4 regions of the Kineococcus rugosus genome follow, and region 4 is predicted to be linked to each of the others. Evidence: riboswitches for the same ligand, from Rfam matches in the RefSeq annotation. Region 4 holds a riboswitch; each other region holds the start of a gene.
The links. A riboswitch is a leader RNA that binds a small molecule or an ion and turns the genes downstream of it on or off. The one in region 4 is predicted to bind S-adenosylmethionine.

Region 1 (2,186 bases), on a different contig from region 4:
GACCCGGTGGAGAAGATCGTGCGCAGCACGTCCGGGTCGGAGCGGGTGAGGTTGTAGAACAGGACGTCGTAGTCGCCGGATTCCTGCAGGGCGTTGGTGTCGGCCGTCGTGCCCTGCTCCAGCTGCAGGTCGATGCCGACCTCGCGCACCTGCTGCTGCACGAGTTCCAGGACCGCGGAGGTGGGCTGCCAGAACGTGACCGTGAAGGTGAGTTCCTGCCCGTCCCTGGTGCGGACGCCGTCCGGGCCCTCCACCCAGCCGGCCTCCTCGAGCAGCGCCTCCGCGCCGTCGACGTCGCGGGCCAGGACGCCGGAGTCGTCGGGGGCGGACGGGGTGGAGGCCGAGACGGCGGCGCTGACGGCCTCGTCGCCGGGGTTGAGGAGGGTGGCGAGCTGGGCGCGGTCGATCGCCTTCGACAGCGCCCGGCGCACCCGCTCGTCGGCGAACAGCGGCCGCGACTCGTTGGGGAAGAAGTTGTACGGGATGCCGGGGTTCGCGCGCCGCTGCGTCCAGAACCCGCCGCCGTCGAACTGCGGCAGGTCCTGGGAGGCGATGCCGGTGGTCGCGTCGATCTGCCCGGACTGCAGCGACCCGGTGCGGACGCCGGCCTCGGGGACCACCCGGTAGGTGATGGAGTCCAGGTACGCCTCCCCGGGGTGCTTCGCCCCGGACGGGGCCCAGTCGTACCCGGTGCGCTTGTCCAGGACCGTCTCGGAGTCCCTGGCGTAGCTGCCCACCACGAACGGGCCGGACCCGACGAGGGTGGTCCCGTCGCAGCGGGTCGCCGGGTCGGCGGTGGTCGTGGCGACGGACAGCAGGCCCAGGGACATCGTGGAGGTGGCCTGCAGGAACTGGGCGCTCGGCTGGGAGAACGTGACCACCGCCGTCCGCGCGTCGGGCGTCTGCGTCCCGGTGTACCCCTGCAGGTACGTCGACCCCAGCGACGCCTTGGCTCCCAGCGCGACGATGCCGTCGAGGTTGGCCTTGACGGCCGCGGCGTCGACGGGGGTCCCGTCGGAGAACGTCGCTCCCTCGCGCAGGTGGAACGTGAACGTCGTGGCGTCGGGGCTGACCTCCCAGGACTCCGCGAGCCAGGGCGCGATGTTCCCGTCGAGGTCCTGGACGGTGAGGGAGTCGACGAGCTGGCGGCCGATGTTCAGGGCGTCGTTGTTGCCGACCTGCTGCGGGTCGATGCACCCGGAGTCCACGGAGATGGCGAAGGTCAGGTTCCCGCCGCTGACGGGTGTGGTGGCGGCCGGGTCCTCCGCGCTGCTCCGTCCCCCGCTGCACGCGGTGAGGAGGAGGGCGGCGGTCAGGGGGACGGCGAGCAGGGGCGTGCGGGTGCGCAAGGGGGCTCCAGGGGAACGACGGGGGGACGACGGGGGGGGGGACGCAGCCACCGGCGGGGTGGGTGCGCGGCGGCGCCGGGAACGTCCCCGGTGCGCCGGTGGAGGCGGTTCAGCGACAGCCGGTGGAACCCGTCAGGCAGAAGTCGACGATGCGACGCAGCACGGCGACGTGGGACGTGCGGTCCACGGGAACTCCTCCATCGTTCCTGGCGGAAGCACCCGCGCCCGTTTCCGGGGGGTTGCTGCGGCGTCGTCGAGCCAGGTCTCTCAGCCGCTCTGGATGGTGTGCCGTTCCACCATAGGGGTCGGGGTGCCGATCCTCAACCCCTGCCCCCCCAACGGTTCCGGGGACGACGAGAACCCCTCCGCGCGTGGCCGCGGAGGGGTTCTCGGTGGACTCGGCCGGCCGGGGTCGTCGGCCCCGGGTCCGGTGGGTCAGCCGGCGGCGACGGGTTCGGCCGCCGACGGGAGCTCGGCGCGCACCGTGCGGGCCGCCTCCACCAGGTGCCGCAGCGACTCCGTGGTCTCGGCGTACCCGCGGGTCTTCAGCCCGCAGTCGGGGTTGACCCACACCTGCCGCGCCGGGACGGACGCGACGGCGGCGCGCAGCAGGCCGACGACCTCCTCCGCGGACGGCACGCGCGGGGAGTGGATGTCGTACACGCCCGGCCCGATGCCGCGGGCGAACCCGGCGGCGGCGATGTCGGTGAGGACCTCCATGCGCGAGCGCGCGGCCTCGATGCTGGTGACGTCGGCGTCGAGGCCGTCGATCGCCTCGATGACCTCCCCGAACTCCGAGTAGCACAGGTGGGTGTGGATCTGGGTGGCGTCGGCCGC
Region 2 (2,186 bases), on a different contig from region 4:
GAGGAACGCGTTGAACGGGGAGATCGCCGGTCCCATCCGGGAGGCCACGACACCGCGGGTGTGCTCGACGTAGGCGCGGTGCGGGCCGTGGCGGTCCACCCAGCTCACGCCGCCGAGGACGCCGGCCGGTGCGGTCAGGTGGCCGAACCCGCTCCAGTCGAAACCCTCCCCCGTCACCACGGCCCCGCCGAGGGCGGCGCCGTGCCCGGCGAGGAACTTGCTGGCCGAGTGCACGACGACGTCGGCCCCGTGCTCCAGGGGGCGCAGGAGGTAGGGCGTGGCGAAGGTGTTGTCGACGACGAGGGGGACGCCGTGCCGGTGCGCGACGGCGGCGACGGCGGGCAGGTCCAGGACGGTGTTCTTGGGGTTGGCGACCGACTCGGCGAAGAAGGCGCGGGTGGTGGGGCGCACGAGCCGCTCCCAGTCCTGCGGCCCGGCGGCGAAGTCGACCGCGATGCCCAGCCGGGCGAAGTTCTCCAGGAACAACCCGCGGGACCCCTCGTACAGGTCGGCGGCGGCCACGAGGTGGTCCCCGGCACCGAGGATCCCCAGGAGCGCGACGGTGAGGGCGGCCTGCCCGGTGCCGAGCAGGACGGCGTCGGTGCCGCCCTCCAGGACGGCGAGCCGGCGTTCCACCGCGGCCGTCGTCGGGTTCGCCATCCGCGTGTAGACGTACCCGTCGTCCTCCCCGGCGAAGCGGGCCCGGGCCTGCTCGAAGTCGTCGAAGACGAACCCCGCGGTGAGGTGGACGGGGGTGACGCGGGCGCCGGTCACGGGGTCGGGTTCAGCCCCGGCGTGGACCTGCTGGGTGGCGAAGGACAGGGGGGTGTGCGGGACGTGCGGCATCGCGGGACCTTCCGGGAGCGGTTTCGAGGACGTCGGGGCGGTCAGGCCCGACAGGTCGTCCCGGCACCGCGCAGCAGGTCGATCACGAGACGTCGCGTCAGCGGTGCGTGCTCCATCGGGGTTCCTCTCCCATCGGTCCTGGCGGGAGCACCTACCCGGGAGGGCGGTTGCTGCGGCGTCGACGAGCCAGGTCTCTCGGCCGCTCTGGATGGCTCCCCCAGTGGAGGGCACGCGACGCCGACCTGTCAAGCGCTTCACACGATCGGGGGCGGCGGAACCCGGTGCCCTCGACGAACCCGCCGGCGTCGTCACCCCTCACCGGGCTCGCCCGCCGGAGAGGACGTCGAGCACGGCGACGAGCCGCGCCCGCCCCTCAGCGCCGTCGCACCCGGATCGGGCCCTTCGCGGTCGAGGGGTCGACGACGCGACCGCCCTGGGTGATCTCGGCCTCGCCGGCGGCCACGAGCCGGCGCGCGGCGGACCGCGCCGGTTCCACCAGCCCGCGCCAGTCGTCGTCACCGCCGACGGCGCGGGCCACCTCGCTGGGGCAGACGGTCTTGGAGGGACCCCGCTCGTCGAGCAGCCGGCGCAGCGTCGCCTCGAGGTCGGCGTCGAGGTCCTTCGACGACCGGGCCCGGCGGCGGCAGGCGTCGGAGCAGTACTTCACCGCGTCCCAGTCGCGCTCCCACTTCTTGCGCCAGGTGATGGTCCGGCCGCAGACGGCGCAGTCCTTGGCGGCCGGGGTCGCCGCCCGGGTCGTCCTGCGTGTGGGCACGGCCACCTCCTCCGGCGCCCAACGTGACACACCTCGGGTGCGTCCGCGACGGGAGCGGGCTAGGTTGGCCCCTGACACTTGCACGTTCAACGACTCGGGAGGCCCCAGTGAGCGACGTGAAGCTCGCGATCGTCTACTACTCCGCCACCGGCACGGTCCGGACGATGGCCGAGAGGCTCGCCGCCACCGGCGAGCAGGCCGGCGCGGAGGTCCGGCTGCGCCAGGTCCAGCGCCAGCCCACCGGCGGGGAGAAGGCCGCCACCGACGAGCAGGCCGCCGAGGCCGAAGCGGGCAGGGGCGCTCCGGGCGTCACCGCCGAGGACGTCGTGTGGGCCGACGCGGTGCTGTTCGGCTCCCCCACCCGCTACGGCAACATCGCCGGGCAGCTGAAGACCTTCATCGACTCCCTCGGCCCGCAGTGGGCCCAGGGCCAGCTGGCCGACAAGGTCTACGCCGGCTTCACCGCCTCCCAGACCGCCCACGGCGGCCAGGAGACCACCCTCATCGCGCTGTACAACACGATCTACCACTTCGGGGGGATCATCGTCCCGCCCGGCTACACCGA
Region 3 (2,186 bases), on a different contig from region 4:
GTCCGCAGCGCGTCCAGCACCCCGAACGCGCGTTCCTTGCCGCGTCCTGCCGGGGCGTCGAGCTCGAACGTGAGGATCGTCCCGCCGAGGTCCATCTGCCGCTTCGCCAGGTCGAACTGCGGGTGGCTGGGCAGCAGCGGGTAGCGGACCCAGCGGATCCCCGGGTGCTGCTCGAGGTGCTCGGCCAGCCGCAGCGCGGTGGCCGCCGAGTGCCGCACCCGCAGGCTGAGGGTCTCCAGGCCCTTGGCGAGGGTCCAGGCGTTGAACGGGCTGAGCGTCGGGCCGGTGTGCCGGGTGAGTTCCCGGAACCGGCCGTCGATGAACTCCGCGGTCCCCAGGACGGCGCCGCCCATGACCCGGCCCTGCCCGTCGATGTGCTTGGTCGCCGAGTAGACGACGACGTCGGCCCCGAACTGCAACGGGTGCTGCCCCACGGGCGAGGCGAAGGCGTTGTCCACGACGACGGTCGCGCCCGCCGCGTGCGCGAGCTCGGTGACCGCGGCGATGTCCACCAGCGTCTGCATGGGGTTGGCGGGCGTCTCGAAGAACACGGCCTGCGTCGGCTGCGCGAGCGCGGCCTCCCACTGGGTGAGGTCCTCGCCGTCGACGAACACCGTCTCCACGCCCCAGCGCGGCAGGATCTCGTCGAGGACCACGAAGCAGGAACCGAACAGGCTGCGGGCGGCGACGACGCGGTCCCCGGCGCCGAGCAGCGCGGCGAGGGCGTAGAACACCGCGGACATCCCGCTGGCCAGGCCGTAGCAGGCCTCGGCCCCCTCCAGCTGCCGCAGGCGCTCGGTGAAGACCGACACCGTGGGGTTCCCGTAGCGGGAGTAGACGAACCGGTCGACGTCGCCGGTGAACGCGGCCTCGGCGTCGGCGGCGGTCTCGTAGACGTAGCCGGAGGTCAGGTACATCGCCTCGGCGGTCTCCTCGAACGGCGACCGGGCCAGACCGCCGCGGACGGCGGTGGTGTCCGGCCGCCAGTCCCGGCTCACGACTGCTTCCAGGGCAGCCCGGCCGCCCGCCACCCCGAGCCGCCGCGGTGGCCGTCGGCGTCCAGCGGTCCCTCGAAACCCTCCAGGACGTTGAAGCTGGTGATGCCCGCGGCGGTGGCCGTCTCCGCCGCGGCGACCGACCGCTGCCCCGAGCGGCACAGGAAGACGGCCGTGCGGCCGGCCTGCGGGGTGATGCCCGCCGCGGACAGCTCGGTGAGGAACCGCCCGGGGTCGACGGGCAGCCACGAGACGAGGACGGGTTCGGCGCCCGGGCCGGCCGGGACCCCCACGAACCGCCACTCGGCCTCGGTGCGGACGTCCACCAGGACGGCGGCCGGGTCGTCCCGGACGAGTTCGAAGGCCTCACGCGGGGTGAGGTCGCCGGCGTAACCCACTGTTCCTCCCATCGGTCCTGGCATGAGCACCCCCGTGCGGGGGTTGCTGCGGCGTCGACGAGCCAGGTCTCTCGGCCGCTCTGGATGGTCCGGTCAGCGTAGGGCATCGACGGCGGCGGCCGTGACCGGACGACCACGGCCGGTCCGGGGAAGCGGGGTCGGGGGTCAGAGGAAGCGGTGCATGACGTGCAGGCCCACGTACCCGTGCTCGGGGTGGTCGAAGGCCTGCGGCACGGTGCCGACGACGCGCATCCCCAGCGACTGCCACAGCGCGACGGCGGCGGTGTTCGTCTCGACGACCGCGTTGAACTGCATGGCCAGGAACCCCTGGTCCCGCGCCCAGCCCAGCACGTGCTCCCCCAGCGCGCGGCCCACGCCCCGGCCCCGCGCGGCGGGGGCGACCATGAAGCTCGCGGTCGCGACGTGGGCGCCGCGGCCCGGGCGGTTCGGGCCCGACCGCGCGGTGCCCAGGACCACGTCGCCGTCGACCGCGACGAACGTCGCGTCCGGCGGCGGCGTCACCCACAGCCGCCGGGCCCGCTCGCCGGTCAGGCCCGCGGGGTAGGCGTACGTCTCGCCGTCGGCGACGATCTCGTCGAAGAACGGCCAGATCTGCGCCCAGTCGTCGTCGGCGTGCTCGCGGATCCGCACGGCGCCGCTCACGCGGCGGGGGTCCGCAGCAGCGCGTCGGCCAGCGCCGACCAGGACAGCAGCGCGCACTTGACCCGCGCCGGGTACTTCGCGACCCCGGCGAGGGCGACGGCGTCGCCGAGGACGTCCTCGTCGCCGGGGT
Region 4 (2,186 bases):
ATCGGCGGCGGCGGTCCTCTCCTGGTTCCGGGGACGGTACGCGGTGGTCAACGCACCGTCTCACGCCCCAGTTCCCGGGGCAGCGCGAAGCGGGTCGTGACCCGCCGCGCGAACGCGACGTGGTCCGGCGGGCCGGCCACCTCGAACCCCGCCGCCGCGACCAGCCCGTCGTCCAGCTCCAGGACCTCGGCCGAGCGCAGCGGCCACCGCTCGTGCTCGTTGGCGATCCACCAGGTGCGGCCCAGGTGCTGCGCGTGCAGCCCGAACCGCGACGTGAGGAACACCCCGAGGTCGTCGACGGCCGGTGCGCCCTCGCGGACGGCGACGCGGCTGCGCACCCCCGCGCGGGTCCGGCACGTCCACAGCAGCTCCCGCGCCCCGTCCCGCACGCGCACCGCGTGGCGCATCGACGACCAGCGGTAGGGCAGGCCGAACGCCAGCTGCGCGCCGACGACGACGGCGAGCCGGCTCGCGTCCAGGCTCGCGAACACCACCCCCCGGCGGCCCTCGTCGTCCACGGAGTAGAACCGCACGTTCGTCTCCAGGAACGTTCCCGCGTACGGGACGCTGCCCCGCCGTCCCGGCCCGGCCCCGCGCAGGGTGAAGGGGATGAGGCCCACGTAGGTGGCGCCGTCGAGGACGTCGGGGCGGACCCCCGGCGGCATGAGCGGCGCGACCCGGGCGGGGTCCACGGCCCAGTGCAGGAACGCGAGGTCGTCCCAGTGCTGGTGCATCATCACGGGCCCGTGCAGGGCCACGGCCTCGGGCGAGGGCAGGCGGTCGACCACCCCGACAGGGTGCCGGAGGCGCCCCGGTCCGGCGACCCGTTCGGCACCACCCCCGTGGCTGGCCTACAGTGTGCCCACCATCCAGAGCGGCCGAGAGACCTGGCTCGTCGACGCCGCAGCAACCGCCTCCCCGTGAGGTGTGGTGCTCATGCCGGGACCGATGGAGGAGATCGCGTGACGACCACACCCACCGCCACCGCGTCCGCGTCCGCCCCGGGCGCCACCCGCGTCGACGCCGCCGGCGTGCGGCTGCGCGGCGTGAGCCGCTCCTTCGGCGGGCACCGCGTGCTCGCGCCGCTGGACCTGGACCTGCGGGCAGGCAGCACCGTGGCGCTCGTGGGCGCCTCCGGCTGCGGGAAGTCGACGCTGCTGCGGCTCGTCGCCGGCCTGGACACCCCGTCGGCCGGCACCGTCGAGGTCGCCGGGCAGCCCGTCCGCGGGGTCCACCCCCGCACCGCCGTCGTGTTCCAGGAACCGCGCCTGCTGCCCTGGCGCGACCTCGCCGGGAACGTCGCCTTCGGCCTGCCCCGCGGCACCGCCCGCGCCGCCGGGCGCGAGGAGGTGCTGCGCTGGCTGGAGGTCGTCGGCCTGGAGGACTTCGCCGGGCACCGGCCGCGGCGGGTCTCCGGCGGCATGGCCCAGCGGACCGCGCTGGCCCGGGCGCTGGTCCGCCGCCCCGGCGTCCTGCTGCTCGACGAGCCGTTCGCCGCCCTCGACGCCCTCACCCGGCTGCGCATGCAGGACCTGCTCGACGAGGTCCAGCGCGGCACCGGGGCCACGGTCGTGTTCGTCACCCACGACGTCGACGAGGCGCTGCACCTGGCCGACCGCGTCCTGGTGCTCGGCAAGGACGGGAACGACGACGAGGCGGGTGCCCGCGTCGTGCGCGACCTCGTCGTCGACGCGCCCCGCCCCCGCGACCGCGCCGACGCCGCCACCGCCCGGCTGCGCGTCGAGCTGCTCGACCTGCTCGGCGTCCCCCGCACCGCCTGAACGACCCCCCGCGCACCCCCCACCACCGCACCCCCGGGAGAACTGTGTCCACGCTGCCCCGCACCACCACCCGTCGCGCCCTGCTCGGCCTCGGCCTGGGTTCCCTCGCCCTCACCGCGGCCGGCTGCGTGCAGGGCGAGTCCTCCTCCGGCAGCGCCGCCCCCACCGCGAGCAGCGGGTCCGGCGGCGGCGACCGGGTCCGCCTCGACTACGCCCTCTACAACCCCCTCAGCCTCGTCGTGCGCGAGCAGAAGATCCTCGAGGACGCCGGCCTGACCGTGCAGTGGGAGCAGTCGCAGGGCAGCAACAAGGCCAACGAGTTCCTCCGCAACGGCAACCTCGACCTGGCCTCCACCGCCGGGTCGGCCGTCCTGCAGGCCCGGACCAACGGCTCGCCCGTGCAGA

Region 1: another riboswitch for S-adenosylmethionine. It lies ahead of ACRYM6_RS16820 (ABC transporter substrate-binding protein); the one in region 4 lies ahead of ACRYM6_RS06215 (ABC transporter ATP-binding protein).
Region 2: another riboswitch for S-adenosylmethionine. It lies ahead of ACRYM6_RS04090 (O-acetylhomoserine aminocarboxypropyltransferase/cysteine synthase family protein); the one in region 4 lies ahead of ACRYM6_RS06215 (ABC transporter ATP-binding protein).
Region 3: another riboswitch for S-adenosylmethionine. It lies ahead of ACRYM6_RS02740 (rhodanese-like domain-containing protein); the one in region 4 lies ahead of ACRYM6_RS06215 (ABC transporter ATP-binding protein).

The regions. Positions count from the first base shown of each region.
Region 1 is NZ_JBJLSJ010000030.1:32,645-34,830, forward strand. It holds gene ACRYM6_RS16820 (ABC transporter substrate-binding protein) at 1-1,349, opposite strand, end outside; SAM riboswitch class I at 1,544-1,636, opposite strand; gene metE (5-methyltetrahydropteroyltriglutamate--homocysteine S-methyltransferase) at 1,785-2,186, opposite strand, start outside.
Region 2 is NZ_JBJLSJ010000005.1:95,453-97,638, forward strand. It holds gene ACRYM6_RS04090 (O-acetylhomoserine aminocarboxypropyltransferase/cysteine synthase family protein) at 1-846, opposite strand, end outside; SAM riboswitch class I at 956-1,061, opposite strand; gene ACRYM6_RS04095 (DUF3253 domain-containing protein) at 1,220-1,621, opposite strand; gene ACRYM6_RS04100 (flavodoxin family protein) at 1,729-2,186, shown strand, end outside.
Region 3 is NZ_JBJLSJ010000003.1:147,986-150,171, forward strand. It holds gene ACRYM6_RS02735 (O-succinylhomoserine sulfhydrylase) at 1-998, opposite strand, end outside; gene ACRYM6_RS02740 (rhodanese-like domain-containing protein) at 995-1,393, opposite strand; SAM riboswitch class I at 1,399-1,484, opposite strand; gene ACRYM6_RS02745 (GNAT family N-acetyltransferase) at 1,559-2,056, opposite strand; gene sufU (Fe-S cluster assembly sulfur transfer protein SufU) at 2,053-2,186, opposite strand, start outside.
Region 4 is NZ_JBJLSJ010000008.1:72,139-74,324, forward strand. It holds gene ACRYM6_RS06210 (YqjF family protein) at 48-788, opposite strand; SAM riboswitch class I at 863-955, shown strand; gene ACRYM6_RS06215 (ABC transporter ATP-binding protein) at 1,032-1,781, shown strand; gene ACRYM6_RS06220 (aliphatic sulfonate ABC transporter substrate-binding protein) at 1,826-2,186, shown strand, end outside.